3 regions of the Pandoraea sp. SD6-2 genome follow, and region 2 is predicted to be linked to each of the others. Evidence: predicted binding sites of a transcription regulator. Region 2 holds the regulator's gene; each other region holds the start of a gene.
What was found. Region 2 encodes sigma-54, which starts transcription at its own class of promoters, with help from an activator protein. Its sites were predicted from a motif close to TGGCANGNAANCTGCTTT; they were not measured.
Positions count from the first base shown of each region.

Region 1: a site for sigma-54 is predicted at 3,136-3,153, ahead of C266_RS20000 (urease subunit gamma). Genes of this name have one in related genera too.
Region 3: a site for sigma-54 is predicted at 5,933-5,950, ahead of atzF (allophanate hydrolase). Genes of this name have one in related genera too.

Region 1 is NZ_KB944454.1:788,171-798,500, reverse strand. Features, by position in the region: gene ureC (urease subunit alpha) at 1-1,635, opposite strand, end outside; gene C266_RS20010 (urease subunit beta) at 1,632-1,937, opposite strand; gene C266_RS20005 (HupE/UreJ family protein) at 1,967-2,650, opposite strand; gene C266_RS20000 (urease subunit gamma) at 2,827-3,129, opposite strand; gene C266_RS19995 (amino acid ABC transporter ATP-binding protein) at 3,291-4,013, opposite strand; gene C266_RS19990 (amino acid ABC transporter permease) at 4,000-4,650, opposite strand; gene C266_RS19985 (amino acid ABC transporter permease) at 4,647-5,333, opposite strand; gene C266_RS19980 (transporter substrate-binding domain-containing protein) at 5,386-6,156, opposite strand; gene C266_RS19975 (glycosyltransferase) at 6,550-7,668, opposite strand; gene C266_RS19970 (urease accessory protein UreD) at 8,226-9,077, opposite strand; gene urtE (urea ABC transporter ATP-binding subunit UrtE) at 9,155-9,856, opposite strand; gene urtD (urea ABC transporter ATP-binding protein UrtD) at 9,859-10,330, opposite strand, start outside.
Region 2 is NZ_KB944454.1:503,635-513,964, reverse strand. Features, by position in the region: gene C266_RS18650 (PsiF family protein) at 1-264, opposite strand, end outside; gene hprK (HPr(Ser) kinase/phosphatase) at 424-1,389, opposite strand; gene ptsN (PTS IIA-like nitrogen regulatory protein PtsN) at 1,467-1,922, opposite strand; gene hpf (ribosome hibernation-promoting factor, HPF/YfiA family) at 2,159-2,512, opposite strand; gene C266_RS18630 (RNA polymerase factor sigma-54) at 2,655-4,142, opposite strand; gene lptB (LPS export ABC transporter ATP-binding protein) at 4,237-5,007, opposite strand; gene lptA (lipopolysaccharide transport periplasmic protein LptA) at 5,033-5,731, opposite strand; gene lptC (LPS export ABC transporter periplasmic protein LptC) at 5,728-6,387, opposite strand; gene C266_RS18610 (HAD family hydrolase) at 6,411-6,980, opposite strand; gene C266_RS18605 (KpsF/GutQ family sugar-phosphate isomerase) at 6,992-7,972, opposite strand; gene C266_RS18600 (monovalent cation:proton antiporter family protein) at 8,162-10,144, shown strand; gene C266_RS18595 (adenine phosphoribosyltransferase) at 10,295-10,330, shown strand, end outside.
Region 3 is NZ_KB944424.1:180,932-191,261, reverse strand. Features, by position in the region: gene C266_RS03515 (SAM-dependent methyltransferase) at 1-686, shown strand, start outside; partial or broken gene C266_RS26550 (GntR family transcriptional regulator) at 750-1,276, opposite strand; gene C266_RS03505 (ABC transporter ATP-binding protein) at 1,464-2,285, opposite strand; gene C266_RS03500 (ABC transporter permease) at 2,288-3,148, opposite strand; gene C266_RS03495 (ABC transporter substrate-binding protein) at 3,154-4,137, opposite strand; gene atzF (allophanate hydrolase) at 4,186-5,895, opposite strand; gene C266_RS03485 (GntR family transcriptional regulator) at 6,416-7,201, opposite strand; gene C266_RS03480 (acetyl-CoA carboxylase biotin carboxyl carrier protein subunit) at 7,198-7,518, opposite strand; gene arsH (arsenical resistance protein ArsH) at 7,751-8,494, shown strand; gene C266_RS03470 (metalloregulator ArsR/SmtB family transcription factor) at 8,446-8,769, opposite strand; gene C266_RS03465 (arsenate reductase ArsC) at 8,845-9,366, shown strand; gene arsB (ACR3 family arsenite efflux transporter) at 9,366-10,330, shown strand, end outside.

The DNA.
Region 1 (10,330 bases), 280 kb from region 2:
ATCCGCGATGACCTGATAGGTCTCGGGGTCGACGCTGATGTGCGGCAACCAGTCGTTGTTGATCATGTTGGCCTTGGTCACCTGCCGGATATTGCGCACCGGCACGATGCGCTTGGTCAGCCCGTAACGGCCAGCCACATCGCCATCGTACGCCGCCTGCGACACGAACGTGAGGCACGTGCGCGCCATCGCCCCGGCGCGTGCGCCGAACATCTCGCGGTAGTGCACCGGCTGGGGTGTCGGGATCGACGCGTTCGGGTCGCCCATGAGCGCCGTCGTAATCATGCCGCCCTTGAGAATCAGCGTCGGCTTCACGCCGAAGAATGCCGGTTCCCACAACACCAGATCGGCCCATTTGCCCACTTCGACCGAGCCGATTTCGTGGGCCATGCCGTGCGTGATCGCGGGGTTGATCGTGTACTTCGCGACGTAACGTTTGACGCGGAAGTTATCGGCCTGCGCCGTATCGGTACCCAGCGCACCGCGCTGCACCTTCATCTTGTGGGCGGTCTGCCACGTGCGCATGACGACTTCGCCCACGCGCCCCATCGCCTGCGAGTCCGAGGAGATCATCGACAGCGCGCCCAGATCATGCAGGATGTCCTCGGCGGCAATCGTCTCGCGCCGGATGCGCGATTCGGCGAAGGCGATGTCTTCCGCAATGGCCGGATCGAGGTGATGACAGACCATCAACATGTCGAGATGCTCGTCGAGCGTGTTGATGGTGTACGGGCGCGTCGGATTCGTGGACGAGGGCAGGACATTGGGCTCGCCGCACACTTTCAGGATGTCCGGTGCGTGTCCGCCCCCGGCGCCTTCGGTGTGATACGTGTGGATCGTACGGCCATTGATTGCCGCGACGGTCGCCTCGACGAAGCCGCCTTCGTTGAGCGTGTCGGTGTGAATCGCGACCTGGGTGTCGGTCGCGTCGGCAACCGACAGGCAGGCGTCGATGGCGGCGGGCGTGGAGCCCCAGTCCTCGTGCAGTTTCAGACCGATGGCGCCGGCTTCGATCTGTTCGAGCAACGGGGCGGGTTGGCTGACATTGCCCTTGCCGAGAAAGCCGAGATTGATCGGCCAGCCGTCGGCGGCTTGCAGCATGCGTTCCATGTGCCACGGCCCGGGCGTGCAGGTGGTGGCGTTCGTGCCGGTGGCGGGGCCGGTGCCGCCGCCGAGCAGCGTGGTCACACCGGACGAGAGTGCCTCCTCGATCTGCTGCGGGCAGATGAAGTGGATGTGCGAGTCGATGCCGCCGGCCGTGACGATCATCCCCTCGCCAGCGATCACTTCCGTCGCACCGCCCAGCGCAATGGTCACGCCGGGCTGGATATCCGGGTTGCCGGCTTTGCCGATGCCCCAGATGCGGCCGTCCTTGAGCCCGATGTCGGCTTTGACGATGCCCCAGTGATCGATGATGACGGCGTTGGTAATGACGGTGTCGACCACATCGGCGCGTGTGCGCTGCGATTGACCCATGCCGTCGCGAATGACCTTGCCGCCGCCGAACTTCACCTCTTCGCCGTAGGTCGTGTAATCGCGCTCGATCTCGATGATGAGTTCGGTGTCCGCCAGTCGCAGGCGGTCACCTGTCGTCGGACCGAACATTTCCGCATAAGCGCGGCGTGAAATCTTCATAGCGCCCCCATGACGCGACCGGCGAAACCGAACACGCGGCGATCTCCCGCCAACGCGACGAGTTCGACGGTACGTTGCTGCCCCGGCTCGAAGCGCACTGCCGTGCCGGCGGCAATATTCAGACGAAAGCCACGCGCCGCTTCGCGGTCGAATTGCAGCGCATCGTTGACTTCATAAAAGTGGAAGTGTGAACCGATCTGGATCGGGCGGTCGCCAGTGTTGGCGACGGTCACGCTGAGGGTCGGGCGACCTTCGTTGAGCGTGATCTCACCCGAGGCGGGCAACAGTTCTCCGGGAATCATGAGCGTCTCCGAAAAGGCGTGACTGCGACTCAGGCCGCTGCGGCGAGCAGCGATACGCCGTACGCCAGCACGCCCGCTCCCAGCAAGCGCGGTACCCATGCCGTGCGACGGCGCAGCGCAACGCCCGCCGCGATACCGATGCCGTGCAGCATGCCGGTCGCGATCAGGAAGCCTGCCATGTAGTGCATTGCGCTCGCCTCAGCCGGCAGTTCGGCGCCGTGAGCGAAACCGTGGAAGATCGCGAACGCGCCCACGATGGCTGCCCCTGCCCAGCCCGGCAGCTTCGCACGCGTGGCGAGCATTAGTCCGAGCACGAGCAGCGAGACGGCGATCATCGGCTCGACACCGGGCAGCGCGAACCAGTGCGACATGCCGAGCAGTCCGCCTGCGGCGAGCATGGCGACGAACGCGACCGGGGCAAGCCAGACGCGCTTGGACGTCAGCGAACTCCACAGGCCGACAACGATCATGGCGCAAAGGTGATCTGCCCCGGTCAGCGGATGCAGAAAGCCGGCGGCGAAGCTGCTCGCGGCGTCGTGCCCCGGATGACCGGGGTGCGCGAGCGCGACGCCTGACGCGGCAAGCAGAGCGAGGCCAGTCGCCGCGCGCGCGAGGTGGCGATGCGCGTGACGGGGGGAATGCGCGGAAGCGCTCAGCGAAGTGGCGGACACTTCGCCGGCGTCATGGGCATTGAGGGAGCGGTCCACTGACATGAGACGTCCTTAGGATGTTGTTATCGACGACGGAGAAACAGGGTACGAAGGGGTACGAAGGGGTACGAAGGGGTACGAAGGGGTACGAAGGGGTACGAAGCGACACCGGACACCGGATCGCACACGAGTGCGAATGCAACGAGGGGCGTGCCGGCAGGGACTCGCATTGGCGCATCTCAGGGAATCGGGTGATGCACGGTGACGAGCTTGGTGCCATCCGGAAAGGTGGCTTCGACCTGAATGTCCGGGATCATCTCGGGCACGCCGTCCATGACGTCCTCGCGCGTGAGCAGCGTGGTGCCGTAGTGCATCAGATCGGCCACGGTGCGTCCGTCTCGTGCGGCTTCCATGAGGGCGGCGCTGATGAAGGCCACGGCCTCCGGATAGTTGAGCTTCAGGCCGCGCGCACGCCGGCGTTCGGCGAGCAGGGCGGCGGTGAAGATGAGCAGCTTGTCTTTTTCGCGCGGAGTGAGCTTCATCGTGACGAAGAAATTTCAATGCCAAGGGTTCAGTGGGATGACGCCGCTGCCGCACATCATAGGCGCGCGCTCACGTCTGCGCCACTGGGTTTTGCGGTCGAGCCGGTACGCACCAGATTTGTGCGGCGCGCGGGCGCGGGCGGCGTCATGCTTCGGTGTTCTCATTGACAGATGAACCGCTGCAACTCCGGCGTCGCCGGCTGTGTGAAGAGCTGCTCCGGTTCGCCCGACTCCCATATCTTGCCCTGATGCATGAACACCACGCGATCCGAGACGTGACGGGCGAAGCGCATCTCGTGCGTGACGAGAATCAGCGTCATGCCCTCGGCGGCGAGGTCTTCGAGCACCTTGAGCACTTCGGCCACCAGTTCGGGATCGAGCGCCGAGGTGATCTCGTCACACAGCAGCACCGCAGGGTTCATGGCGAGCGAGCGCGCAATCGCCACGCGTTGCTGCTGCCCCCCCGAGAGTTGCGACGGGTAGCTGTCGAACTTGTCGGCCAGCCCCACTTTGGCGAGCATGGTGCGGGCGACTTCGCGCGCGTCGGCACTTGAGGTCTTTTTCACGACCTTCTGCGCGAGCATCACGTTCTCACCGGCCGACAGATGCGGAAACAGGTTGTACTGCTGGAACACCATGCCGACCTTCAGGCGCAGGGCGCGCAGGTCGGTGTCGCGTGCGCCGACGTGCACACCGTCGACGGCGACGCTGCCCGCGTCGAACCGCTCAAGGCCGTTGAGCGTGCGCAGCAACGTGCTCTTGCCCGAGCCGCTCTTGCCGATGATCGATACCACCTGACCCCGCTCGACGTCCATGTCGATGCCCTTGAGCACCGGGTTCTCGCCGAAGCGCTTTTGCATGCCCCTGACTTCAATGAGCGACATGGAGTTTCCTTTCAAGATGACGCGCCCACAGCGACAGCGGATAGCAGGCAGCGAAGTAGAGCAGAGCGACGAGGCCGTACACGGTGAATGGCTGGAAGGTCGCATTGGTCAGCATGGTGCCGGTCTTGGTCAGTTCGTCGAAGCCGATGATCGACGCGAGCGCCGTGCTCTTGACCACCTGCACCGAGAAGCCGACCGTGGGCGCGATGGCGATGCGCAGCGCCTGCGGCAGGATGACGTGACGCAGTTGCTCGCCGTAGCGCATGGCGAGGCTCGACGACGCTTCCCACTGACCGTGCGGAATCGCGTCGACGCAGCCGCGCCAGATTTCCGTCAGGTAGGCGCTTGTGTAGAGCGTGAGGCAGACGGCTGCGGCTACCCACGGCGAAACGTCCAGGCCGAGCAACGGCAGGCCGAAGAACACCAGAAACAGCTGCATGAGCAGCGGCGTGCCCTGAAAGATTTCGATGTACAGCGCTACGGCATTCGCCGCCCATTGCACGCGTCCGACGCGCACCACGAGCAGCATCAACGCCACCAGCCCGCCGAAGACGAAGGCGATGGCCGAGAGCGCGAGCGTCCAGCGTCCGGCCAGCAGCAGGCCGTACAACATGTCCCACGTGGAGAACTCGGTCATCGTGCACCTCCCCTGACCTTGACCGTGCCGCGAAAGAGGCGGCGCGCGCAGCGCATCAATACGCGGCGCAGCGCAATCGCGAGCACGAGATACAGCGCGGTGACGATCAGATAGCTCTCGAACGCCCGGAAGGTGCGCGACTGCACGAAGTTGGCGGCGTACGACAGATCGGGTACGGAGATTTGCGAGACGACAGCCGAACCGAGCATCACGATCACGATCTGGCTGGCGAGCGCCGGAAACACCTTGGCGAACGCCTGCGGCAGGATCACGTGACGCAGGATCTGGCCGCGCGTCATGGCGAGCGACAACCCGGCTTCGGATAGCCCGCGCGGCACGGCACGCATGCCCGCGCGAATGATCTCGGTGGCGTACGCGCCGAGGTTTACGCTCATGGCGACGATGGCGGCAGTCGTCTCGTCGATATGAATGCCGAGGCTGGGCAGCCCGAAGAAGATGAAAAAGAGCTGCACGATGAACGGCGTGTTGCGGATCAGTTCGACGTACACACCCGCGACGGCCTTGAGCCACGTTGGCCCTTCCTCGCGGGTGACGGCGCACAGCGCACCGACGACCACGCCCACGACCGTGGACACGGCCGTGAGGGCAACCGTCAGTGCGGCGCCGCGCACGAAGAGCATCAGGTATTGCCGCAGATCGGCAAAGTCGAGGACGTAATGCATGTGAAGCCGGTGATGAGTCTCGGGGTGAGGCGGGCCGGAAAGCGCGTGCAGATCAGAGGTCGGCCGGCAGCGGCATGCCGAGCCACTTCTGCGAGATCTTGCCGAGCGAGCCGTCCTTCTTCGACGCCGTGAGGATGTCGTTGACCTTGGCGAGCAGTCGCGGCTGGTTCTTGTTCAGGCCGACGAAGCAGGGCGAATTCTTGATCAGGAATTTCGGCTCCGGCAGCTTGGGCGGATGCTTGGCGAGAATCGCGGCGGCCACGACGTTGCCCGTGGCGACCAGTTGCACCTGACCCGAGAGGAAGGCCGAGATCGTGCCGTTGTTGTCTTCGAAGCGTTTGATCGTAACGTCGGCCGGCGCGATCTTCGACAGTTCAAGGTCTTCGACGGCGCCGCGCGTCACACCGATGGTCTTGCCCGAGAGGTCGGCAGGCTTGGTCACCACCAGATCCTTCGGTCCGAAGACGCCGTTGTAGAACGGCGCGTACGCTTCCGAGAAGTCGATGACCTTCTCGCGCTCGGCGTTCTTGCCGAGGCTGGAGATCACGAGGTCGGCTTTGTTCGTCGTGAGGTAGGGCACGCGATTGGCGCTCGTCACGGGAACCAGTTCGAGCTTCACGCCCATGCCCTTGGCGAGCAGGGCAGCCGTGTCGATGTCATAGCCGGCCGGTTTCATGTCCGGGCCGATGGAGCCGAACGGCGGGAAGTCCTGCGGCACGGCCACGCGCAGGGTGCCGCGCTTGACGATGTCGTCAAGTTCGTCGGCGTGTGCGGCGCGCGGCATCGCCACCGTGAAGGCAGCGATCGCGCTGGCGGCGAGCATCAACGTGGTGAAGGCGCGGCGGGCACGGGCACGCGCGCCGAGCGTAGCGGTAACGGCTTCATGAGAGACGGCGGTACGGGTGAACGGCAGCATGACGGCAACCTCGGGTATCGGGGGCGAAGTATTCCGGCAACAGGAGTGTTCCGGCGGCCGGATCATCTGGTCTGACCGGTCGATACAGTGAGGTAGCAGGAATCGTGCCCGAGGGTGTCACGCTGAGATAACTGTGGCAGGGCGTGGCTGCTGCGCCGTGCGCCGGGGATCTGAGCGGACGCCGAGTCGAAGCGGGGGCCTCTTGTTGGTGCAATCCAGCAGTGGGTACGCAAGCATTCCCTGTATTGGTGCATTCGATCATTTTGTGCGGCCGACGATCGGCCGGCGCGCGCTCAGGCGTCAGGGGGTGGGAGGACGCGTGGCGTTCTGCGCACTCCAGATACCGCTTTCGCTGCGTTTGACTGTCACGGACGAAACCTGACCGTAGGGCGTAAGGACGCATCGAACGTTGTCGGGGCCTCTCGGGGCGACCCGGAACGTGAATCCTTCGGCTCGGACGAAGCCGTCGCCTCGCTCGTCGAGCCGTACACCGTCGGCGTTCGGTTGCGGTAATCCTTCGGGCTCTTCCACGGCGAGATGTTCGAAAGGGGAGACGGCTTTCGTCATATCCCAACTGTGATCGGAACCCGAACGGAAGGCGCATGCGGTGACGTCATGGTTGGCGAACGGAACGTGACGCTTGATTCCCGCCGGAAGCGGGCCGGACGATTTCTCTTTGTTCGCATGCAATTCGTAAAGCTGCGCCGACCTCGGATCGTGTTCGATCAAGACGTCGGTCAAAACGCCGGGGCCGCACATGCGATTTATCTCGTAGTACGGGATGGAATCCTCGAATGCGAATTGCGGCTTGTAGTGCCCCTTTTCCATTCGGACATAGCGCTGGTAATTGGCGCCGCAGCGGTCGATGACCTCAAGCAGCAACTCGTTTCCTGCGCGCGCCGCGAATGGGCAACTGGGGAAGAAGATGCCCTCACCGTGTTTGGGTGACAAGGAGTAGGGCATCTGATGAAGGATCTCGTCGGGGACTGCATTCAGCCGTTGGAAATCGATGGGTGTCAGTAATTCGTCGTCGGCGTCGAAGTACACACCGCCGGTGCGGTACACGGCTGGATAGCGCAGGGTGTCAGAGGCCATGGCGAATTTCCCGGCGGCCATGCAACGCTCGTAAAAGGCATAGGTGTCGCCGTGCGCTATCGAAAAGGCCTTGCCAAACGCACTGTCTCTCACCCGTACCAGTGTTACGTTCGGACATTGGCGTAACGCGCATCCGGCGTCGAAACCGCTGCGCGTGGCGAGCGCTTCAAGCTCGATATCCCGCGTCTCGCTGTCGATATAGAGAAGCAGCGTCGCGTCCGGATTCAACCGGGCCACGTGCAGCATATTGTTGTAATTCGCGCCGCTGATTCGGTTCCCGCCGACCCAGATGTAACTAACGATGTTCGGCACCGGCTCGCGCATGGCTTCGTCGAGACGGAAGACTTTCGCGGTTGAGGCGACCGGGGGCGGGCCAAGGTCGGGAGCGTGTCCCCAATCGACGAAGTTGTCGCCGAAGGCCTCGGGGATGTCGTTGTCGCCGGCGGCCTCTCCGAACGGCGCAGGTGTTGCGCGCGTCTGGATGGCGTGCGGGTGTGCGCCAGTCGTCACGCCGAACACGCTTTGATAATGAGGTACCTGTCTTGTCGTGCTGAAGTCCTGCGCGAAGCGATACGGCCGGCCTCTGAAGGCGTCCGCATGGGTCGCAAGAGAGGAGATGGACGAGCCGGCGCTAACTCCGCTAGCCGATGACGACGTGCTGCAACTCGATTTCACGAGACACTCCCCTTTTCGGAACGATGCGATGCGCGCGCCGGAAACCGGCGGACGTGCATCGAATTCTTGCCGAGTGCAGGGTAAGCGCAGAAGATACCGGGGCGTTTTGGGAGGTGTCCTCGGACATGGCGCAAAGATACCGCCCTATGCGGATCGCATTCGATCGATGTGCACGCGGCGTAGCGTGGATGCGCGCGACATCGCCATCACGTCGACCACAGGCGCAACGGTTCGGCGGGCACGCCATGGACCAACGGGCGCAGCCTGAGCCAATGCGAGATCAGCAACTGCCGCACCGTCTCCATGTCGTGACCGAGCACGCGCAGCACGAGCACATTGCCGGGCAAGCACGTGACGCCTGCGCGCAGGTCGTCGTTGAACGGCAGACATTGCGCGAGCGATTCGGCCAGCTCTCGCGTGCACGCGTCGCTCACCGCCCACAGCGCGGCGAAGACCGGGAATCCCGCGAGACCGGTGGTGCCCGTTCGTTGCGCGTCGCCGGCGCCGAGCACGGCTTGTTCGGCCCACAGCAGGCGATCTTTCGCGTCGCGCAGTTCGAAGTTCGAACGCCAGCGGCCTTGCGTCCACTGTTCCCCGGCGGCCTGACGGCCGAGCAAGGTGGCGTCCCAACCGATCACGGTCGCGCCGTCGCCAAGCCGCACGGTGATGCGCTGGCGGGCGTCGGCCTGCTCGAACACGATGTTCTCGAGCGGCAGCCAATCGAGCTTCGCGCCATCGTGCACGGTAAGGGTGACCTCCTGCGTGCCGAAGCGGCCCGGCGACTTGTACCACTTGGTCGCGCCGGGTGTGGTGAGCACCGCGTGCGCGCTGTCACCGACATCGACGTCGATGGACAGCGTGTCGCCGCCCGCAATGCCGCCGGGCGGATGCACGACTACGGCATGACATATGCCCGGGCCTTCCGGATGAAGGGATTTCTGGACGACGAGCGGGCCTTGATGGCGACGCGTGGCGAGCACCGTGCGCGCCTCGTGTCGCGCGAAGCCCAGTGTCAGCTCGGCATGCCAGCCGGTGGGGGACGCGTGCAGGGAATTCATGAAAGAGGGTAGGCCGTGGATGCCGTGAATCTAGCACGCGGCGGGCATGTGCGGCAGTACAGCGCGCCGGGCGCGCGTCACACCGCCACCATGTGCCGCACGCCGTCGGCCTCCATGTCCTTGCCGAGTCCGCTTGCCACAATGGCGCCGCGACTCATCACGCGATAGTGATCGGCGAGTTCGAGCGCGAAGTCGTAATACTGTTCGACAAGCAGCACCGTCATGCCGCGCTCGTCGACCAGCCGGCGCAACGTCGCGCCGATGTCCTTGATGATGGACGGTTGAATGCCTTCGGTCGGCTCGTCGAGAATCAGCAATTGCGGATCGCTCATGAGGGCGCGGCCGATGGCGAGTTGCTGCTGCTGCCCGCCGGACAGATCGCCGCCACGACGCTGCTTCATGTCGCGTAGCACCGGGAAGAGTTCGTAGATGTGTTCGGGCACACCGCGTTTGGCCTCGCGAGCGGGGCGGCTCGCCGCACCGATCAGCAGATTCTCTTCGACGCTCAACCGGGGGAAGATATCGCGCCCCTGCGGCACGTAGGCGAGTCCGCTTGCCACGCGTGCATACGGTGGCGCGGAGGTGAGCGTATGGCCGCGCCACGCGATACTGCCGGACTTCACGGGCACCACGCCCATGAGGCATTTGAGCAGCGTCGTTTTGCCAACGCCGTTGCGCCCGAGCAGCACGGTGAGTTGCGCGTCGGGCACGGTGAACTCCACGTTGCGCAGGATGTGGCTGCCGCTGTAGTACTGATTGAGTGCGTGAATTTCCAGCATGGTCAGCGTCCCAGATACGATTCGATCACGCGTTCGTCGCGCTGCACGACATCGAGCGTGCCTTCGGCGAGCACCCGCCCTTCGGCCATCACGGTGACGAGACCTGTCTCGCCCGCGAGCGCGGCAACGAACGCCATGTCGTGCTCGACCACCATCATCGAGCAATGACCGCGCAGGCGGTTGAGTAACTCGGCGAGCTGCGCGGTCTCTTCATCGGTCATGCCGGCGGCGGGTTCGTCGAGCAGCAGAAGTTGCGGCTGCTGCATGAGCAACATGCCGATCTCCAGCCGCTGCTTCTGCCCGTGCGACAACTGCCCTGCGCGCACATGCGCCTGATGTTCCAGATGCGTGAGTGCGAGCACTTCTTCGATGCGATGACGGATGGCCGGCGTGAGCATGGCCCACAGCGAGCGGAACCAGCGCTTGTCGCCCGCACAGGCAAGTTCGAGGTTTTCCCACACGCTGTGGTGCTCG
Region 2 (10,330 bases):
GTCGCCAGCCTGTGCGTTACAGGTCTTCATCTTTTCTTGCTGGGTCGGCTTGGCTGCGGCGGCCGGCTTGTTCGACAGGCATTCCTTCATGAACGCCTTGCGGTCGTCACCCTTCTTGTCGGCGGCTTGCGTGTTGCAGGTGCTCATCTTGTTCTGTTGGGCGTTGGCTGCCTTGGCAGCCGGCGCCGGGGCGGCCGTCTGGGCAAATACGGGCGATGCGAGCAGCGGGGATGCCAGAAGCAATGCAGCGAGTGCTTTTTTCATGATCGTCTCTCCATAAGGTCGACACGCACGGGAAGGGGCCGCGTGGCGATTACAACATGAAAGAAAACGCGCCGCAATCGCGCGGCGTTGACAGAAAAAAGCAGAAATTACGGTAAACCCCGGCGTTTCGGGCGACGGCGGGCGCCACCCGTGGGGGATTCAGAGCAGCTTGCCCTGCATGCCGTCCGGGTCCTGCATGGCTTGCCGCTGGCGCTCCATGAAGTCCTTGAGAGTATCGATGCCGCGAAGTTGCAGGATCGTATTCCGCACAGCGGCTTCGACCAGCACGGCGAGGTTTCGCCCGGCCGCCACTTGCAGGATGACCTTGTTGATGGGCAGGCCCAGCACGTCCACTGTCTGCGCTTCGAGCGGCAGGCGTTGGAATTCGCCGTCGGGGCGGCGCACCAACTGGACGATCAGCTTGAGCTTCATCTTCCGGCGCACTGCCGTTTCACCGAAGATCGTCTTGATGTCGAGCAGGCCCAGACCGCGCACTTCCAGCAGGTTTTGCAGCAGCGGCGGGCAGCGGCCTTCGACGAAATCCGGCCCGAGTCGCACGAAATCGACGGCATCGTCTGCGACCAGTCCGTGCCCCCGGCTGATCAGTTCCAGGCCGAGTTCGCTCTTACCGAGACCGGAATCGCCGGTGAGCAGCACACCCATGCCCAAAATGTCGAGAAACACGCCATGCATCGTGCATCGCGGGGCGAACACACGCGAAATGTACAAACGCAGGCTGTCGATGACTGCTGCCGTCGACATCGGTGTGGTGAACAGCGGTGTGGACGAGCGGGTACAGCGCAACACCAGATCGGGCGGGGCTTCGAGGCCGTCGGCGACCACGAGGAACGGCGGTTCGAGCGCAATCACTTCGCCCATATGACGCTTGCGGTTTTCGTCCGTGAGGCGCTGGTAGTAGCGCAACTCAGCCTCACCCAGCACCTGAATCCGGTTCGGGTGGATGAGGTTCAAGTGACCCACGAGGTCGGCGCTGGAGGTGGCGGTGGCCACGCTCTCGGGCGTGAAACCGCGCTCCCATCCCTCATGGCCGGTCAGCCACGACAACCGCAGCGTGGCGGCGTTGTCGTCGAAAATGCTCTGCGCGTTGATGCCGGTCAGTTCCACCGCGTCGCCTCGTTCGGTTGGGTGTGGGAGCTACGAATTCTCTGAATTTCGCGGCGGATACCGGCGCATACGCCGGTTCAGGGCTGCCAGTTGGCGAGTGCGGCGTGGATCTCGTCGGCACTCGGCGCGCGGCTCAACGTCTCGCGCATCGCGCGATCGGAGAGCAACTGGGCAATTTCGGAAAGAATCTCGAGATGTTGCTGCGTTGCCTGCTCAGGCACCAATAGAAAAAACAGCAGGGAAACCGGCTGACTGTCGGGCGCTTCGAAGGGAATCGGGTCTTCGAGACGCACAAATGCTGCCATCGGATGCTTGAGGCCCTTGATACGCCCATGCGGAATGGCCACGCCTTCACCCAGTCCGGTCGAGCCCAGACGCTCGCGTGCGAACAGATTGTCGGTCACAAGCGCGCGCGACAGGCCGGCATTGTTCTCGAAAAGAAGCCCGGCTTGCTCGAAGACGCGCTTCTTGCTGGTGACGGACAGTCCAAGCAGGATGTTGGACGCAGGTAAGAGTTTGACTAAACGGTTCATCTTGTAATGCGGGCGAACGCTTAGTCGCCCTCCAACCCCCGATTGACCTCGCATTATAGACCACCCGCTACGGTGCCCGCGGCAATCCATGGAACTTGGCGGAACCATATAAAAGGGGCCGTTCAACGGCCCCGCGGTGGGTGATGCCAGACTTATGACAGGCGTGCATGCGCTTGGGTGGCGCCGTGCGAACTCACATGCCTGTCAGTCGATGCGACTACCTCGCCCGGACAGGCTCATTGCGGCGGCTCTGCCTCGGGAGGTTGCTGGTGCTTGAGGGCCTCGCGACCGTGATCCTGAACCTTGTCCTTGTATTGCATTACCTTGCGGTCGAGCATGTCGATCAGCTTGTCGATGGCGGCATACATATTCTCGTCACACTTCTCGACGAAAATTTCCTTGCCCTTGAGATACACGGTGACGCTAGCAATCTGGCGTCCGGCCTTCTCCTTGGTCTTGTCGACAGATAGGATCACCTCGGCACCAATGAGCTGGTCGAAATGCCTCAACACGCGTTCGAGCTTGTTGACGACAAATTCGCGCAGTGACGGCGTGAGTTCGAGGTGATGTCCACTGATCTTCAGATTCATAGCTGCTCTCCTTGCTGAAATGCCGAAGTGCAGGCCGCATCATCAACGACGCTGGCTAGCGGGAGTGCGAGCCATTGACGTGACGCAATGTCGCACTGCGGCGTTATGCCCCAGCGAGCCAACATGGCACACCAGGACCGTCCTACAAAGATTTGCGCAAGTTCACTGCGGGGATTCGCATGGCCTCACGGTATTTCGCGACGGTGCGCCGCGCTACCACGAACCCTTGCTCTGCCAGCAGTTCCGCGATACGGCTGTCGGAAAGGGGGGTCTGCGGGTCTTCTGCTCCTATGAGTTGCTTGATGAGTGCGCGGATGGCGGTCGATGACGCTGCGCCACCGGCTTCCGTTGCCACATGTGAACCAAAGAAGTACTTCAGCTCAAAGGTTCCAAATGGAGTGAGCATGTACTTACTGGTAGTCACGCGTGAAATCGTGGATTCGTGTAAGCCCAGCGTATCAGCAATCTCGCGTAAAACCAAGGGCCGCATGCCGATTTCGCCATGCGTGAAGAAGTTCTTTTGACGCTCGACAATCGCCTGCGCCACGCGCAGGATCGTATCGAAACGTTGCTGGATGTTCTTGATCAGCCAGCGGGCTTCCTGAAGCTGCTGCTGTAAGTTGCCGGTGCCCGGATCGTTGCGGTTATTACGCAGTATGCGCGCATACATCTCATTGATGCGCAGGCGCGGCATGACATCGGGATTGAGTTCCGCAGTCCAGCCGCTGCCCTGTTTGCGCACAAGCACATCGGGCACGACGTAATCGGCCTGGGGTGAGCCATAGGCGGCGCCGGGGAACGGGTCGAGCGAACGAATCAGTTGATGGGCGGCGCGCAAGCTGTCTTCGCTCACGCCCAGCTGGCGGCGCAGACGGGTGTAATCGCGTGCGGCCAGCAATTCCAGGTGATCGCTGACGATTCGTAGCGACAGTGTGCGAACGTTGCTCGCGGGCAGACGCTGGAGTTGCAGCCGCAGGCACTCAGCCGGGGTGCGGGCGCCCACGCCCGCCGGGTCGAAGCTCTGCAGCAGTGCGAGTGCGGCGTTGATTTCTTCGGTCTCGAGCGCCAGCTCTTCGGGCATTTCTGCCTGAATTTCATCGAGCATGGTGCCGAGGTAGCCATCTTCGTCGAGCGATTCGATCAGGAATTCCACCAGCGCCCGGTCGCGCGGACTGGCTTTGGTCAGGCGCAACTGGGCCAACAGGTGTTCGCGAAGATTGGGGTGATCGACATGAAGTTGCGGACGGGCGTTGTCGTCGTCGTCCGATGCGCTACCCGAGCGTGCGAAGTCGTTCAGGCTCCAGTCGCTGCCGCTGTCCTGGGCGTTGTCGTCGAAGCGCGTCTCGCCGTCGAGTTCGCGGGCTTCGTCGCGGCCGTTGGCGGGTTCGGAGCTGTCGTTCGTGCTGCTGCCCGACGTGCTCCGCTCGTTGCGCAGCGACCCGTCCGTGCCCACACGTACCGAGCCCGCGAGCCAATCGTCCTCGCGTTCGAGCATCGGGTTCTGGGTGAGGGCGTGCTCGACTTCTTGCTGAAGTTCGAGCGTCGACAGTTGCAACAACCGGATCGATTGCTGCAACTGCGGCGTGAGGGTCAGGTGCTGGGAGGTGCGGAGTTGAAGAGTCGGTTTCATAGCGTATCTCGCCTTCATTGTAGAGGCTTTGTCACGCCAGCGGAACCGGCCCTGTTCCCTATCGGGGGCAGGGTTTACATGCGAAAAATTTGCTTTACATCCGGAAATTCTCGCCCAGATAGACGCGGCGGACGCTTTCGTCGGCCACGATCTGGTCGGGTGTGCCGGCAGCGAGCACCGAGCCTTCGCTGATAATGTAGGCGTGATCGCAGATGCCGAGCGTCTCGCGTACGTTGTGATCGGTAATCAGGACACCGATGCCGCGGTCCTTCAGGAAGCGCACGATGCGCTGGATTTCCAGCACGGCAATCGGATCGACACCTGCAAATGGTTCGTCAAGCAAAATAAAGCGCGGCTGCGTAGCCAGTGCGCGGGCGATTTCCACACGGCGGCGCTCGCCGCCCGAGAGCGACATCGCCGGATTCTCGCGCAGATGGCTCACCTGCAATTCATCGAGCAGCGCTTCGATGCGGCGTTCGATCTCGTCGCGCTTGAGCGGTTTGCCCTGTGCATCGAGTTGCAATTCGAGCACGGCGCGGATGTTGTCCTCGACCGTCAGCTTGCGAAATACCGACGCTTCCTGCGGCAGATACGAGACCCCCATGCGGGCACGTTCGTGAATCGGCAGTTCGCTGATCAGATTGCCGTCGAGCTGAATTTCACCGTCGTCGGCCGGCACGAGGCCCACGATCATATAGAACGACGTTGTCTTGCCTGCGCCGTTCGGGCCCAGCAGACCCACCACTTCGCCGCTTTTCACGTCCAGCGAGACATCCTTGACGACGGTACGGGCGCCGTACTGCTTCTTGAGCGAGCGTACGACGAGCGCGCTCGGCTTGCCCGCCGGGCCGAGGCCGGGATTGATGTTCGAGGCGTTGCTGTTGGCAGAATTACTCACGCGGATTCCCGATACTTTTTGAGGGAGACAGCGGCGGCAGATCGCCCTTGGCGGCTGCCCCCGGCTTGCTCGCGCCGCCGGGCTGCGCCTGATTCGCGCCCGTTGCATTGCGCGGGGCGAGCGTGGCGCGCACGCGGCCGTTCGGATTGTTGGCGTTGACCTGATCTGCGCCGCTGTTCGCGGTATAGACCTCGTTATACGTGTCGTACGTGATCACGCTGCCGTGGATCTCATCGAGCACCTTCGTGCCGCCGGCCAGGCGCTTGAGCGTGGCTTGCGTGGTGAGCGTGGCGACTTCGGTCTTGCCGTTGTAGTAAATCGTCTGACCCCAGCCGTCGATGTACTCGTCGAGGCCGTCGCGCTTCTGGCGCATATAGGCGAGCGGGCCGCCCGGCTTGTAGTAGGCCGTAGCGTACTGATAGCCCTCCGGGTCCTGAGTCACTTCGACGCGATCGGCCTTCAGGAGAATCGTCCCCTTGGTCATCGTCACGTTGCCGGTGAAGATGTTGACCTGCTTGAGGTCGTCATAGCTCATGTGATCCGACTCGATATTGAGCGGCTTGTCGCGGTCGGCACGCTCGGCGTGGGCGAGCGGCGACACCAGTGCGCCGAGCACGGCGAAGGCGGTGGCCAGCGCGCGCAGGGTACGCATCGACAGGAAAACGGGTCGCGGGTTGCGGCGATCGGTCATGGGGTCTTGGAGCCCTGTTTGGTCTGGGGAGGCGCGTTGGTTGCGGCGGGCGGGGCCGGGGGTTTACTGCCCATTTCCGCCGGCTGGATCGTGCCGTGAACATTGCCGAGCAATTGTACGGCGCGCGAGATGTTATTGAAAATCATGCCGTCGCCGTACATCACGGAAGACCCTCGGAAGAGCTGGACGGGAAGTTCCGTGCGTACGATGTCTTCGTTCACCAGCACCTGGAAGTGTTCGGACAGCGCGCGCATTTCCGGATCGCGCGGTCCGGCCTGACGAACGACCACGGCATCGTCGTACATATCGACGATCGACATGTCGGCGTTGAGCGTGCCGCGCTTGCTCGTGGCCGTCACTTCCGGTTGATCCGGCGTGAACGCACGCACGGCGGGCATCGTGAGCGCCGTGGTCTGGTCGTCCTCGAAATGCGTCATGTGGACCGCATTGATGCGGTATTGCGTGAGCCCGCTCGCCGACAGCGTGGAGATGGCCATGTCGTCGGCATAGTAATCGGGAACGTGCCGCTTCACATACGGCGCGCGATCGGCGTCGGAAGGCAGCGTGCGTTGCACGAGCCAGTACGTGCCGGCCGCCAGGCTGGCCAGCGCGACGACGGCGATTAGGGAGGCAGATGAGACGCGTTGAATGGCCATGAGTGATCGGCTTCCTCTGCGCGTCAGGCCAGGGCTTCGGCGAGCAGGGCGTCGTAACGTCCCTGAGCGCGCAGGATGAAGTCGCACAGCTCGCGCGCGGCGCCTTCGCCGCCACGCGTGCCGGCAATCCAGTGGCAACGCGCCCGCACTTCGGCGTGGGCATTGGCCGGGCAGGCGGCGAAGCCGACGCGTGTGAGTACGGGCAGATCGGGCCAGTCGTCGCCGATATGCCCGCAAACATCGGCCGTCACCGACACCTTGGCGCACAGATCCTCGAACGCGGCACGTTTGTCGTGCACGCCCTGATAGACGTAGGCGACGCGAAGATCCGCCGCGCGCTTGGCGACGATGTCGGAGTGGCGGCCGGAGATGATGGCGGTGACGATGCCGGCGTCGGCGAGCAGCTTCAGGCCGTGCCCGTCGAGTGAATCGAACGTTTTGATGACCTCGCCGGCCGGGCCGTAGCGCAGGCCGCCATCGGTGAGCACACCGTCGACGTCGAACACCATGACACGCAGGCGAGCCGCGCGCGCGTTGGCGTCGGCATGGGCCACGTTGGACGAAGTGGATTGGGCGATGCTGGATTGACTCATGGGCTGGAGACTCACACGACCTTGGCGGCGAACAGGTCGTGGACGTTCAGCGCACCGACGAGGCGGTCGTTCTCGGTCACGAGCAGTTGCGTGATGCCGAAACGCTCCATCAGCTCGGCGGCTTCGGCGGCGAGTTGATCGGGGCCGATGGTGCGCGGGCCGGCCTTCATGACGTCGGCCAGCGTGAGCGTGGTGAAGTCGAGCGTACGTTTGAACAATCTGCGCAGATCGCCGTCGGTAAAGATACCCACCACGCGATCGTCGGCATCGACAATCGCGGTCATACCAAGCCCCTTGGCCGTCATTTCGAGCAGGGCATCGGACAGGCTGGCATCGGTGCGCACCCGCGGAATGCGTTCACCGGTACGCATGACATCGCGCACGAAGGTGAGCAGACGCCGGCCGAGGGCACCGCCCGGATGCGAGCGGGCAAAGTCCTCTGCGCCGAACCCGCGGGCGTCGAGCAGCGCGACGGCCAGCGCATCGCCGAGGGCGAGGGCGGCCGTGGTGCTGGCCGTGGGGGCGAGTCCCAGAGGGCAGGCTTCCCGGTCGACGTGTGCGTCGAGATGCACATTCGACAGGCGTCCGAGGCTGGAGCTGGCGTTGCCCGTCATGGCGATGAGCTTCGCGCCGATGCGCTTTATCATCGGCAGGATGCTGACGAGTTCGCCCGTCTCGCCCGAGTTGGACAAGGCGACGACGACGTCGCCGGCCGTGATCATGCCCAGGTCGCCGTGGCTGGCTTCGGCGGGGTGAACGAAGAATGCGGGGGTGCCGGTGCTGGCGAACGTGGCGGCCAGTTTGCGGCCGATGTGACCGGATTTTCCCATCCCGGTGACGACCACACGCCCGCGGCAATCGAGCAGCAGCGAGACCGCTTCGAAGAAGCTGTCGTCGAGGTGCGCGGAGACGCGTTCGATGGCGTCGGCTTCCGTGCGCAACACCTCCCGGGCGACCTCGAGTGCCCGGCCTGGATTGATTTTCGCTATCATGCGCGGAGTATATCAAAACGGACGCGGCGCCGAGGACAGCCGCGCCAGGCTTGGCCCCGCGGCGTTCGCGCCGTTTCGCGGCGCGGCCCGGTCCCCCTCGGATGCCGCCGCGCGGACGCAATCTGGCACGGCACTTGCATCATCCGTGCCGTGCGTATTCGGATTCACCCAGGAAACCCACCTTAGCTGATGGCATCGCCGCTCGAACTCACTCTCGTCCTGTTGTTTGCCGCCTGCGTTGGGGTGGTGCTGTTCCGCATGCTCCATTTGCCGCCGATGCTTGGCTATCTGAGCGTAGGCATCGTGATCGGCCCGCACGCGCTGGGGCTGGCCGCCGATTCGCAGCGCGTGCAATACCTCGCGGAGTTCGGTGTCGTCTTCCTGATGTTCTCCATCGGCATCGAGTTTTCGCTACCCAAGCTCAAGAGCATGCGCCGCGTGGTGTTGGGGCTTGGCGTTTCTCAGGTCTTGGGGACGTTGATCGTGGCGGTCGGGCTGGGGGCGGCCGTCAACCTGTTCTGGTCGTTCTCGTGGCAGGCATCGGTAGCACTCGGTGGTGCGCTTGCCATGTCGTCGACGGCCATCGTCACCAAGATGCTGGCGGAGCGTCTGGAACTGGAGACCGAGCACGGCCGCAACATCATGGGCGTGCTGTTGTTCCAGGATCTGGCCGTCGTGCCGCTGCTGATCGTGATCTCCGCCCTTGGCGGTAATTCGAAAGCGCTGGTGCTGGCGCTGACGCTGGCCGCGCTCAAGATTACCGGCGCGCTGGCGTTGTTGCTGTGGGTTGGTCAGAAACTGGTCGGCCGCTGGTTTCACATCGTGGCGGCGCGGCGCTCGCAAGAGCTGTTCATGCTCAACCTGCTGCTGCTCACGCTGGGCCTTGCGTATATCACCGAGCATCTTGGCCTGTCGATGGCCCTGGGGGCGTTCATCGCGGGCATGTTGATTGCAGAGACGCCGTTCCGCCATCAGGTGGAAGACGACATCAAGCCGTTCCGCGACGTACTGCTGGGTCTGTTCTTCATTACGACCGGCATGTTGCTCGACCCGGCCATCGTCATGAAGCAGCCGCTGCTCGTGCTGTTGTTCTTCGTCGGCCCGCTGATCGTCAAATTCACGCTGATCGCCGGTCTCGCGCGTTTATTCGGCAGCTCGCCCGGCACGGCGATCCGTACCGGTCTTGGCTTGGCGCAGGCCGGCGAGTTTGGCTTCGTGCTGCTCAATCTGGTGATCGACCGGCAACTGCTCGACCCCTCGCTGTCGCAGGCTGTGCTGGCCGGCATGCTGCTCTCGATGCTGTGCGCGCCGTTTCTCATCATCAACGCCGACCGGATCGCGCTGCGTTTCGTCGCCAACGAATGGATGATGCAGTCGTTGCAGATGACCAAGATCGCCACACAGAGCATCAAGACTTCGGGGCACGTCATCATCTGCGGGTATGGGCGATGTGGCCAGAACCTCGCGCGCATGCTCGAGCAGGAAGGCATCGGGTACGTGGCGCTCGACCTCGACCCCGACCGCGTGATGGAAGCGGCCAGTTCCGGCGAGACCGTCGTGTTCGGCGATGCGGCCCGGCGTGAAGCGCTCGTCGCCGCAGGGATTCACCGCGCCGCCGGTATCGTGGTGACGTACGACAGTACTCCGGCCGCGCTAAAAGTGTTGGCGCAGGTTCAGGCGCTGGAGCCGACCTTGCCGGTTGTCGTGCGCACGGTCGACGACACGCATATCGACGACCTGATCGCCGCAGGCGCGACCGAAGTCGTGCCCGAGATCGTGGAGGGCAGTCTGATGCTGGCGTCGCACGCGCTGGTGCTCATGGGCGTGCCGATGCGCCGCGTGTTGCGCCGGGTGGCGCAGGCGCGTAACGAGCGCTACAGCCTGCTGCGCGGCTATTTCCACGGCCTTGACGACGAGGACGAAGGCGGCGAGCGCGAGCAGGTCCGCCTGCAATCGGTGCCACTGTCGCTGAACGCCGATGCGGTCGGGCGCACACTCGGCGAACTTCGGCTCGACAAGCTCGGCGTGACCGTCACGGCCATCCGCCGGCACGGTATTCGCGGCGTCGAGCCGGTGTCGGAAACGCGTCTGATGGCCGAAGACATCGTGGTGCTGCGCGGTCTGCCCGAAAAACTGACGGCGGCCGAACACCGTCTGCTGGGGCGCGAATAGCAGGCATCAGAAGACGTTCGGAGACGTCCGGACGTGTGCAGGGCGGGCAAGGCACCTGCTCAGGGGCGTCTTCGCCAAATGACGACGGGGCGCCGGGCCTTTTTGGCATAATGTGGCGTGTTACCTATCAGTACCCCAAGAAGGATCCCCGTGCAGATCGATGAGTCTCCTGCCGCTTATATCAAA
Region 3 (10,330 bases), on a different contig from region 2:
TCAAGACCGAAAGCGGCCGCGTGACGCTGGCGGACCATGGTGCCGGCAAGTCGTATCTCGGCTTCATCCTCTACGATCTGTTCTTCAAGGCACTGGCCGACAACTCGCACATCTTCGGCATCGAAACACGCGAAGAACTGGTCACGTCGTCTCAAGCGCTGGCCGCACGGTTGGGCTTTCCCGGCATGTCGTTCCTGAACCTGTCTGTCGCGGACTCGATTACGTCACCTGCGCTGCCCGAGACGATCGATGTCGTCACGGCCCTGCACGCCTGCAATACCGCCACCGACGACGCCATTCGCTTCGCGCTGGCCAAGAAGGCACGCCATATCGTGCTGGTGCCTTGCTGTCAGGCCGAAGTGGCGGGCGTGCTGCGCAAGCACAAAGGCAAGCTGCTGGCAGGCAATCCGCTGACGGAAATCTGGCGCCATCCCCTGCATACCCGCGAGTTCGGCAGTCAGGTCACCAACGTGCTGCGCTGCCTGCAACTGGAAGCCCACGGCTACCACGTCACCGTCACCGAGTTGGTGGGCTGGGAGCACTCGATGAAGAACGAGCTGATCATCGCGCAGTACAAGAACCTGCCGCGCCGTCGCCCCGCCGAGCGACTCGAAACGGTGCTCGAATCACTCGGACTGGAAGAGCTGCGCGAGCGCTTTTCCACCGCGCCGATGCCTCAGGCGTAAGGCCGCGCGACGCGCCTGCATCGCCAGCGCAGTACAAGAGGCCGCCCTCTCGGGCGGCTTCTTTCATTTCAACGGCCCTGGGAAGCGGCTAGACACGAGATCGCGTCTGGCCAACGAGTCGAATCGCTCTCGTGCCGAGTGAAGCATATGCAACTTGATCTGCTTGACTTGGGCCTGACTCCGCTTGATATGCGCCTCGATTCTCGCCTGCGCCAGACCCACGTCGCGGGTGTGAATGGCGTCAAGAATCGCGGCGTGCTCTTCGTACGTCGCCACCACACGAGGCGCCTTGGTGAAGGCTAGCCGCCGGATGATTCGGATTCGCTCGGTCACGTCGCGATGGACACACGTCATTTCATGGTTGCCGGATGCCCCTTTCAGCCCGCCCGGAAATTGACCTCGACAAAGCCCTCCTGCTTCAACCGAAACAACGCTTGCCGGACGGGCGTCCGTGAAACGCCCTACCGCTCGCAGACTTCGGCTTCGGTGAAACGGTCGCCCGGGACCGGTCGGAAATCGGCGATATCGCACTTGAGTAGCGCGTAGACATCATCAGCGCGCGAGGTACGCGCCCCCTCCGACCGACTCATCGGGATCGCGCCCGTTCGCCGAATGGACGTCGGCATCGCCTTGAGGGGTGCGCCGCCGGCGCGCAGAACCATTGGGATGTCGCATCGTATTCGTTGAATTGGGGCCCCGCAGGCCTTGACCTGCGGGGACTGAAGCCCGCGCTGGGACAATTATGCGCCCAGCGCGGGGAAGCACGATAGGGGATGGTCAGCGACGGACCTCGCGTTGGAATATCTCGAGACTCTGGCGCTTGGCCTCGACAAAACTCGCCTGCGAGAGCGTCTCCACGGTACGCGGGCGGGCGTCACCGTAGTCGAGAATCTCCGCCACCCGTGTCGGGCGCTTGGTAAGTAGCAGGATCTTGTCGGCCAGATACACCGCTTCCTCGAGGTCATGTGAGACCAGCAGCATCGTGGTGCCGGTCTGCATAAAGACTTCCTGGAGCTTTTCGCGGATGAAGAGCGTCATCTCAAAGTCGAGCGCAGAGAAGGGCTCGTCCAGGAACAGCACTTCGGGACGAGGCGCCAGGGCACGCATGATCGACGCGGTCTGTTGCTGGCCGCCCGAGAGTTCGTACGGATACCGGTTGAGGTCGAACTTGACGTCAAACGATGCCACCAGTTCGGCCATCCGTCTGTCTACCTCGGCCTTGCTTTGACCAGCGAGCAGCAGCGGATAGGCAATGTTGTCGATGGTCCGCATCCAAGGAAATAGCGCCTCGCGATAGTTCTGGAAGACGTACCCTATGCGGGTGTCTTTCAGTGACTTGCCGTCAAACAGGATTTCGCCAAAGTCCACCGGGATCAGGCCCGCGATCATATTGATCAACGTGCTCTTGCCGCAGCCGTTCGGACCGAACACCGAGACGATCTTGCCTTTCGGGATGTCGAGGTCGAAGTTCTCGTACAGAGGCCAGCCCGCGAAAAACTTGGTCAGTCCACGAATGGTGATGTGCGTGCCTGGCGGCCCCGGCCGGAAAGGCGTTGCGGGAACGTCCGCATGGCGTGCAGGGGACAGGATGGTGCTCATGATTACCTTCCACTCCAATGGATAATACGGCGCTCGAACATGAGGAACGCTATGTTGAGCAGGTAGCCAAGCGCGCCCGCGGCAAGGATGGCTGCGTACATGGTCTTGACGTTTAGTACCTGCTGGGCATCGATGATGGCGTGGCCCAGGCCGCTCTCCGAACCAATGAACATTTCGGCCACAATGACGATCACCAGCGCCATCGATACGGCGGAGCGCAGACCGACAAAGCTCGGTTGCAAGCTCTCCCATACCAGCACGTCGCGGAAGATGTGCCAGCGTGAGGCACCCATCACCCGCGCGGCCATCACGCGTTGCTTGCGCGCATTCATGACACCGTAGGCGCTGTTGAACACCACGATCAGCAAGGCGCCGAACGCCGCGATGGCCACCTTGTTGATATCGGAGGTACCGAAGATCAGCAGGAAGAGCGGAATCAGCGCCGACGAGGGGGTGGAGCGAAAGAAGTCGATCAGGAACTCGACACTCCGATAGGCCCGTTCATTGCTTCCTAGCAGCACGCCAAGCGGCATGCCGATGGCGGCAGCAATGGCAAACGCCTGAAGCGTGCGGGCGACCGTCACGGCAAAATCCGCGAGCAGCGCACCACCGGCGAGCCCCGATACGAGCGCCGTCACCGTGTCGGCGGGGCTTGGCAGGAGGATCGGCTTGACCAGATGGAGACGCACCACGAGATCCCAGATGAAGAACAGCACCAGTGGGCCGACGGCGGGAAGGAAACGTTCAAAAATGGACGAGCGGGGAGTTGCGTCCCGCGAGGCCGGTGGTGCCCATGGCTGGCTGGAGGTGCCGGGTCCTGGTGGGGCGTTTTGCGCTGGCGCGGTGTTGGAGCGCTCGGACATGATGATCAGGCCTTGTAGAGCAATGTGTTGACGTCCACCTTGCGCGAAAAGATGCCCTTCTCGGCGAACAGATCATAGAACTTCTGAAAATAGGCCACGTCGGCCGGTTTGAACTCCTCGAAGAAGACGTAGTTCGACATCGGCACCTCGGCAGTCAGTGCGCCTTCGATGGCGGTGTACCCCTTGAGGTGCGGGCGTGCTTCGGCCGGGTTCTGGCGAACCAGATCTACACCGCGCTTGTAGGCCGTCATGTAGGTCTTTGCCACATCCTTGTGCTTCGCGAGGACTTCCACAGTCAGACTTGCGGCGCCGCCATGCCATGGCGCCATTGCGTCGCCGAGGATATAGCGGGCGACAACGCCCGCCTCCAGTGTGCGCGTGGCGCCGTTGAGGCGGCCGATGGTGCCGGTCGGCTCAAGTGAATAGACACCGTCGATCTGCCCCGCAGCGAGCGCTGCAACGTGTTGGCCGATAGGCAACTCGGTGACGTTCATCTTGCCCGCGCCTGCGCGCTCGAGCATCGTCTTGGCCAGGACCACGTTTTGCACGCCGGGGCCACACGCCACACGCTTGCCCTTGAGTTCGGCCACAGACTTGATGGGGCTGTCTTTGGCGACGATGAATTCATCCAGCACGAACTTTGCGTTGGTGGGGTTCGTGCAGAATATCTTCAGAAGCCCGGGTTGGGCGATATCGCCTATCGCGAGCGCTGCCGAGGCCGTGCCGTTGGCGCTGCCGTCGCAGCGACCGGCGAGGATCGCTTCGATCACCTGTTGTGGGCTCGCAAACTTGAGAGGTTCGACCGTAACACCGGCATCCTTGAAGTATCCCTTATCGAGGGCTGCAAAAAATGGCAGGCCGGAAGCGACGGGCCAGTAGCCGATGCGCAGTTTGGGCGTGCCTTGCGCACGGACGATGGCGGGGGCAGCCAGCGTGGCAGCGCCTGCAACGCCTGCTTTCAGGACGAGACGGCGAGTCAGATGGGGCATGATTGGTTCCTAGTCTGATAGTGATGGGTATTTGAACAAAGACGTCTGTCAGTCGGTCGTCGATCGCATGTAAGCGCGCCAGCCGCCATAGGCGCTGACATCTGGCGCGTGCGTGAGTGCGTGGCCCTCGCAGACAAAGCCATGGAGCCAACGACCGTCGGCCAGTTCTATGCTGCCAAGCGCCAAGGGCGGTGGCACCCGCGCGAGGAAACCGCCAACGGCGGCCAGCGGTAGCTGCCACACCTCGACCTCGATCGGCTCGCCGGACTCGCCGATGCTCACCCGACGTAAACCGGGCTTAGGCGGGGTAGTGCCAGCCAGGGCGTGGAGCCGATACGTGGGCGCGGTAGTGGTGGTAGCTTCGAGCGTGGCGCCACAGGATGTCAGCTGGCTGTTCAACGGCATGCCAGACAAATGCGCGCCCACCACGACCAGAGGTAGATGGGTCGCGGGCGATGGCGTGAGCGCCGTGATTGGTACGGGGGGCGGCAGTGGACGGCTTGTCGCGCCCTGGGGCAGGCCAGTGGCGTGGTGAAAACGTTGGCCCAGATCGGCAAGCTGCCAGTCGCTACCAGCCTTGCCGATCAGCGTGATGCCGAAAGGCAGGCCGTCCGGCCGCATGCTCGCAGGCACTGACAGTGCGGCATAGTCGAGCAGGTTGACGAAGTTGGTGTAGTAGCCCAGTTCGCGGTTACGAACCACCGGATCGGCCTGCATCGCTTCGATCGTGCAGTGCGTGGGAGTTGTGGGGACAATCAGCAGGTCGATCGCTGCCCACATGACGCTCGCGCACTGGGCCAGCGATTGCAGCTTGTGTTGGGCATCGTAAACGTCGGCAGCGCCATAGCGGCTGCCAGTTGCGAGGATGGAGCGAACCGGCTCGATGACGGCTTCCGGCGATCGGTCGAAGAAGCCACGCACGGCGGCATAGCGCTCGGCTACCAGGGCACTGTCATAGAGCAATGCGGCGGCTTCAGCCAGCGGTGTATAGTCAATTTCGACGGATTGGCCGCCGAGGGCCTGCAGCGCGGCTACTGCGTCGGAGAAGGCGCGGCGCGCAAGATCGTCATCAAAGAACTCGGGGTCCTTCGGCACGCCAAAGCGAAACGCCGCGGGAAAAGGTGTGCGATCGAGAGACAGGGCACGCGAGTACGGATCCTGGATATCATGGCCTGCGGCGACCTCAAGCACGCGCACGGCCGTTGCCACCGTTGTCGCGAGGATCGACACGCAGTCCACGCTCTGCGCGGCCGGGAATACGCCGTGCGCAGAAATCAATCCTTTGCTCGGTTTCAGACCGACGATGTTGTTGAGGCCCGCAGGAACGCGCCCTGAGCCTGCCGTGTCCGTGCCCAGTGCGAAATCGACTTCACCCATGGCGACAGCCCGGGCCGAACCGGAACTCGATCCGCCACTGACATAGGCGGCATTGAATGCGTTTTGCACGACACCATAGGGTGAGCGTGTACCGTTGAGCCCGCAGGCAAGCTGGTCCAGGTTGGTCTTTCCCGTCAGCGTCGCGCCCGCGTTGAGTAGCCGTTCAATTACCGTCGCGTGCTGGTCCGGGATATAGGCGAATGCCGGGCACGCTGCCGTGGTGGCCACGCCGGCGACGTCAATGTTGTCCTTGGCAGCGAAACTCAGGCCGGCCAGGGGCGCGGAATCCGAGGGAGATAGCGCCACGACCGGTGGCTCGAAACGGGAGATCCACGCGGTGTCATGGTCGGGGAGTTCGGGCATTGCGATTTGTGAGTGCATAGTGCTCCGCATAAATCCAAACTTGGATACAAGATAAAAAGCAAAGAGCGTGCCAACATCGCGGCTCAAGATCCAAGCAAGTGGAAAAATGCGACAATATTTTTATAAATCAAATATTTGAATGACAGTTAACAGTCATCGGGGGCCAGTTCGAGTTGCCATGCTCGTTTGTGGCCACGCGCGATTTCGGGGCAAACAGGAAGGGAGCAGCGTGCTTTGCTTTGGTGCATTGCAGCGCTGCGCCCTTTCATGGTGAGGGGCAATGAATGCTGCTTATGAAGGGGCGGGGTTGAGCTCGGGGCTGTAGCTGGGCAGGTAGGACACCTAGGCAAGCGCTTTGTTGGACGCCAGCCGCGCCTTGACCGGCTTGGTGTGATGCAGGCACAGGTTGTCCATCACGAGAATGACCTCGCCTCGTTTTCAAGTACAGCGACTCATGCGGCGATCAATCATGTCCCAGACCATAAGGCCATGGCATCGCCAGCGCCGTACCAGAAGCCACCCTCTCGGGCAGCTTCTTTCATTTCAACGGTCTTGGGAAGCGGCCAGACACGAGATCGCGTCTGGCCAACGAGTCGAATCGCTCTCGTGCCGAGTGAAGCATATGCAACGTGATCTGCTGGACTTCGGCCTGACTCTGCTTGATATGTGCCTCGATTCTCGCCTGCGCCAGACCCACGTCTCGGGTGTGAATGGCGTCAAGAATCGCGGCGTGCTCTTCGTACGTCGCCACCACGCGAGGCGCCTTGGTGAAGTCCAGCCGCCGGATGATGCGGATTCGCTCGGTGACATCGAAATGCATCCTGACCATCTCCAGATTTCCGGTCGCCGCAATCAACCCCGCGTGAAATGCTTCATCGAAGGCCGCGACCTTCGCGGGCTCAGACTCGCGCTGCGCCGGCGCCACACACCATATCTCGCGTAACGGCATCAGCGCATCGACGGCGTCCTCGCTGACCAGACGGACGATGGCCGCCGACTCCATCATGATGCGGATTTCATAAAGGTCTTCGAAGTACTTGAAGTCGAATTCACGCACCTGCCAGCCGCTCTTGAAGTGAACTTCGACATAGCCCTCGCGTTGCAGCCAGAACAACGCCTGCCGAACGGGCGTACGGCTGACCTGCATTCGGGTCGCCACGTCACCCTCGCTGAAGCGGTCTCCCGGCAGCAGACGAAAGTCAAAGATGTCGGCCTTGAGTCTGGCGTAAATCTGGGCGGCCAGCGAACCGGCGCTACTCGCCGGGCCAAGTTCCGGCGAATGCGTGCCGGCCGGTTCGACAACGTCGATAGCGGCAGTCTTCATACCAGCGATACCAGCGGATCTCCCGCACTGATCATCATGCCCGGACGGCAATGGAACGATCCGGCCACGCCGTCATGAGGTGCTGCTATCTGAAATTCCATCTTCATCGCTTCCAGTATTAACAAGGGATCCCCCGCACTGACCTTCTCGCCCTGCTGCGCAAGCAGCTTCCAGACGTTCCCCGTGATATCCGCCGTACGCCTTCTTGTGTACAAGCGTGCGTGGATCGATTCAAGTTTCGTGCCAACGCCCGTGGCCAAAGGCGCCACCTCGGTATTGCGCCGAAAGCGTGCACGACCGGGCGTCGAGCGTGCCATTCCCATGGGGCACGTTTCGCACCAATGCAAGGCCTGCGCACCATTCACAGGCGCCCGCCGATGAAAGTCCCTACCCTCTCAAAGGGTGGCTTGCGTGTCATTCAAATATTCCATATTATTGGAAATATCAAAACAAAAATCTGGAACCTTCGTGCCTGCCGTCTCGCCGCAACCCACCCTCCCTGCCGTGAAGCCCCGGTATTTCGACGCCTGCATTGCATCCCGGCTCGGCATGGCCGACGCGGCACCCGCTCGCATCCTGCTTCTATATGGCTCGCTGCGCGAGCGCTCCTACTCCCGGTTGCTGACCGAGGAAGCGGCGCGACTGCTGGAGCGGATGGGGGCCGAAGTGCGCATCTTCGACCCTCGCGGCCTGCCGATGCCTGATGAAATCGATGGCGACGCGCACCCAAAGGTCAAGGCGCTGCGCGAGTTGTCGCTGTGGTCCGAGGGGCAGGTCTGGTGCAGTCCCGAGCGGCACGGAACGATTTCTGCCGTCATGAAGACGCAGATCGATCATCTTCCTCTCTCGATGGGCGGCATCCGTCCGACGCAAGGCCGCACGCTTGCGGTCATGCAGGTCAGCGGCGGTTCTCAATCCTTCAATTCGGTGAATCAGTTACGTCAGCTTGGCCGATGGATGCGGATGTTCACGATCCCGAACCAGTCATCGGTCGCGAAGGCCTTTCAGGAATTCGACGAGGCCGGCCGGATGAAGCCGTCCGCTTATTACGACCGCGTCGTGGATGTGATGGAAGAGTTGATCAAGTTCACATTGTTGCTGCGCGGGAAGAGCGACTATCTGGTCGACCGCTACAGCGAACGCGCCGAGGCCGATACGCCACTCTACGCCGCGACCGACGACTTGTCCGCCATTGCTATCGGCGCAGCGTCAGACGTGAAATCGCGGCAGACAAACCCGGCGACTCAGCACTTCCGAGACGCCGCCGGATTGCACAGCCCGGGCACGCCCTGACAGCAGTTTTCGGTGAGAAAACCGATCAGCGCATTCATCTTGTCGATGGCCGCCGCGTAGTAGATGTACCGCCCTTCCTGTCGGGACGAGATCAAGCCCGCGTTGGCGAGTTCCTTCAGATGGAAAGACAGGGTGGCGTTAGCAAGCCCGAGCGTCTCGGCGATGTTGCCGACGCTAAGCCCTTCGGGGCCGGTGACAACCAGCAACCGGAACACGGCAAGTCGATTGCCTTGTGCCAATGCGGCTAGGGCCTTGACGGCGTCGGTATCGTTCAGGGTGGTTTGCATGTCGTCGATTGCCCCGTGATCAACACGGACTCGTTATTTCGATATTTCTGGAATCTTTGCGCCATGATACAAGCAGATACCGCCAAGCGCCATGTGCTGTTCCTTTGCACACACAACTCGGCCCGCTCTCTCCTCGCCGAAGCCATTCTCAATGACCTGGGTGCAAACCGGTTCGTCGCCTTCAGCGCGGGCAGCCAGCCGTCCGGTCACCCCAACCCTTATGCACTCGAATTGCTGGCGTCGCGCGGAACAGACGCGTCGGCGCTTCGCAGCAAGTCGTGGGACGAATTCGCGCAGCCCGGTGCACCGCGTATCGATTTCATCTTCACCGTTTGCGACAACGCGGCCGGCGAGACGTGCCCCATCTGGCCCGGCCATCCGGCCAAAGCCCATTGGGGTGTGCCCGACCCTTCGCAAACGCAGGGAACGCCCGACGACATTCGCAAAGCGTTTGTCCAGACCTATCTGCAACTTCGCGCGCGCATCGAGTTGTTTCTGGATCTTCCCTTGGAAAAGCTCGACCCGGTTGCGGCACAGCAGCAACTTCAGGAAATCGGCAACCGGCTTCGCGCCAAGGAGGCATGATGACCCGCTCGCTTCCCGACGCCGATCCGTCAACGGCGAGGTCCGAAAAGGCAGCGATCATGGGCACTTTCGAGCGGTACTTATCCATCTGGGTACTGCTCTGTATGGTCGCCGGGGTGCTCGTCGGACACGTCGCGCCGACCTACATCGGGCTTGTCTCACGGTTCGAAGTCGCTCGCGTCAATATCGTCGTCGCCGTGCTGATATGGGCCATGATCGTCCCGATGCTCGTGAAGATCGATTTCGGCGCCCTGGGCCGTGTCGCCGAACATTGGCGTGGTGTTGGCGTGACCCTTGTGGTGAACTGGCTGGTCAAGCCGTTCTCGATGGCATTGCTGGCGTGGCTGTTCGTGCGCCATTGGTTTGCCGGATGGCTGCCCGCAGCGCAGTTGGACAGCTACATTGCAGGACTGATTCTGCTCGCCGCTGCACCGTGTACGGCGATGGTGTTCGTATGGTCTCAACTGTGCAAGGGCGATGCTTATTTCACGCTCTCGCAAGTCGCGCTGAACGACGCCATCATGGTGGTCGCCTTCGCCCCCATCGTGGCGCTTTTGCTCGGCGTTTCGGCCATCAGCGTGCCGTGGGAAACGCTGCTTGTGTCGGTCGTCGTCTACATCCTCATTCCCGTTGCGATTGCACAAGGCCTGCGCCGCGTACTACTCGGGCGCGGCCAGAGTGCGCTTGCCAGGGCAGCCGCAGCCGCTTCGCCCTACTCCATGGGCGCCTTGCTTGCCACGCTGGTGCTGCTTTTCGCCTTTCAGGCAGATGTGATGATCGAACAGCCTCTCGTCATCGGACTGCTCGCCATTCCTATCGTCGTACAGGTGACGATCAACGCCGGGCTCGCGTACGCGTTGAATCGAAGACTCGGCGTTGCGCATTGTGTGGCCGGACCGTCGAGCCTGATTGCCGCGAGCAACTTCTTCGAATTGGCGGTCGCCACAGCCATCAGCGTCTTCGG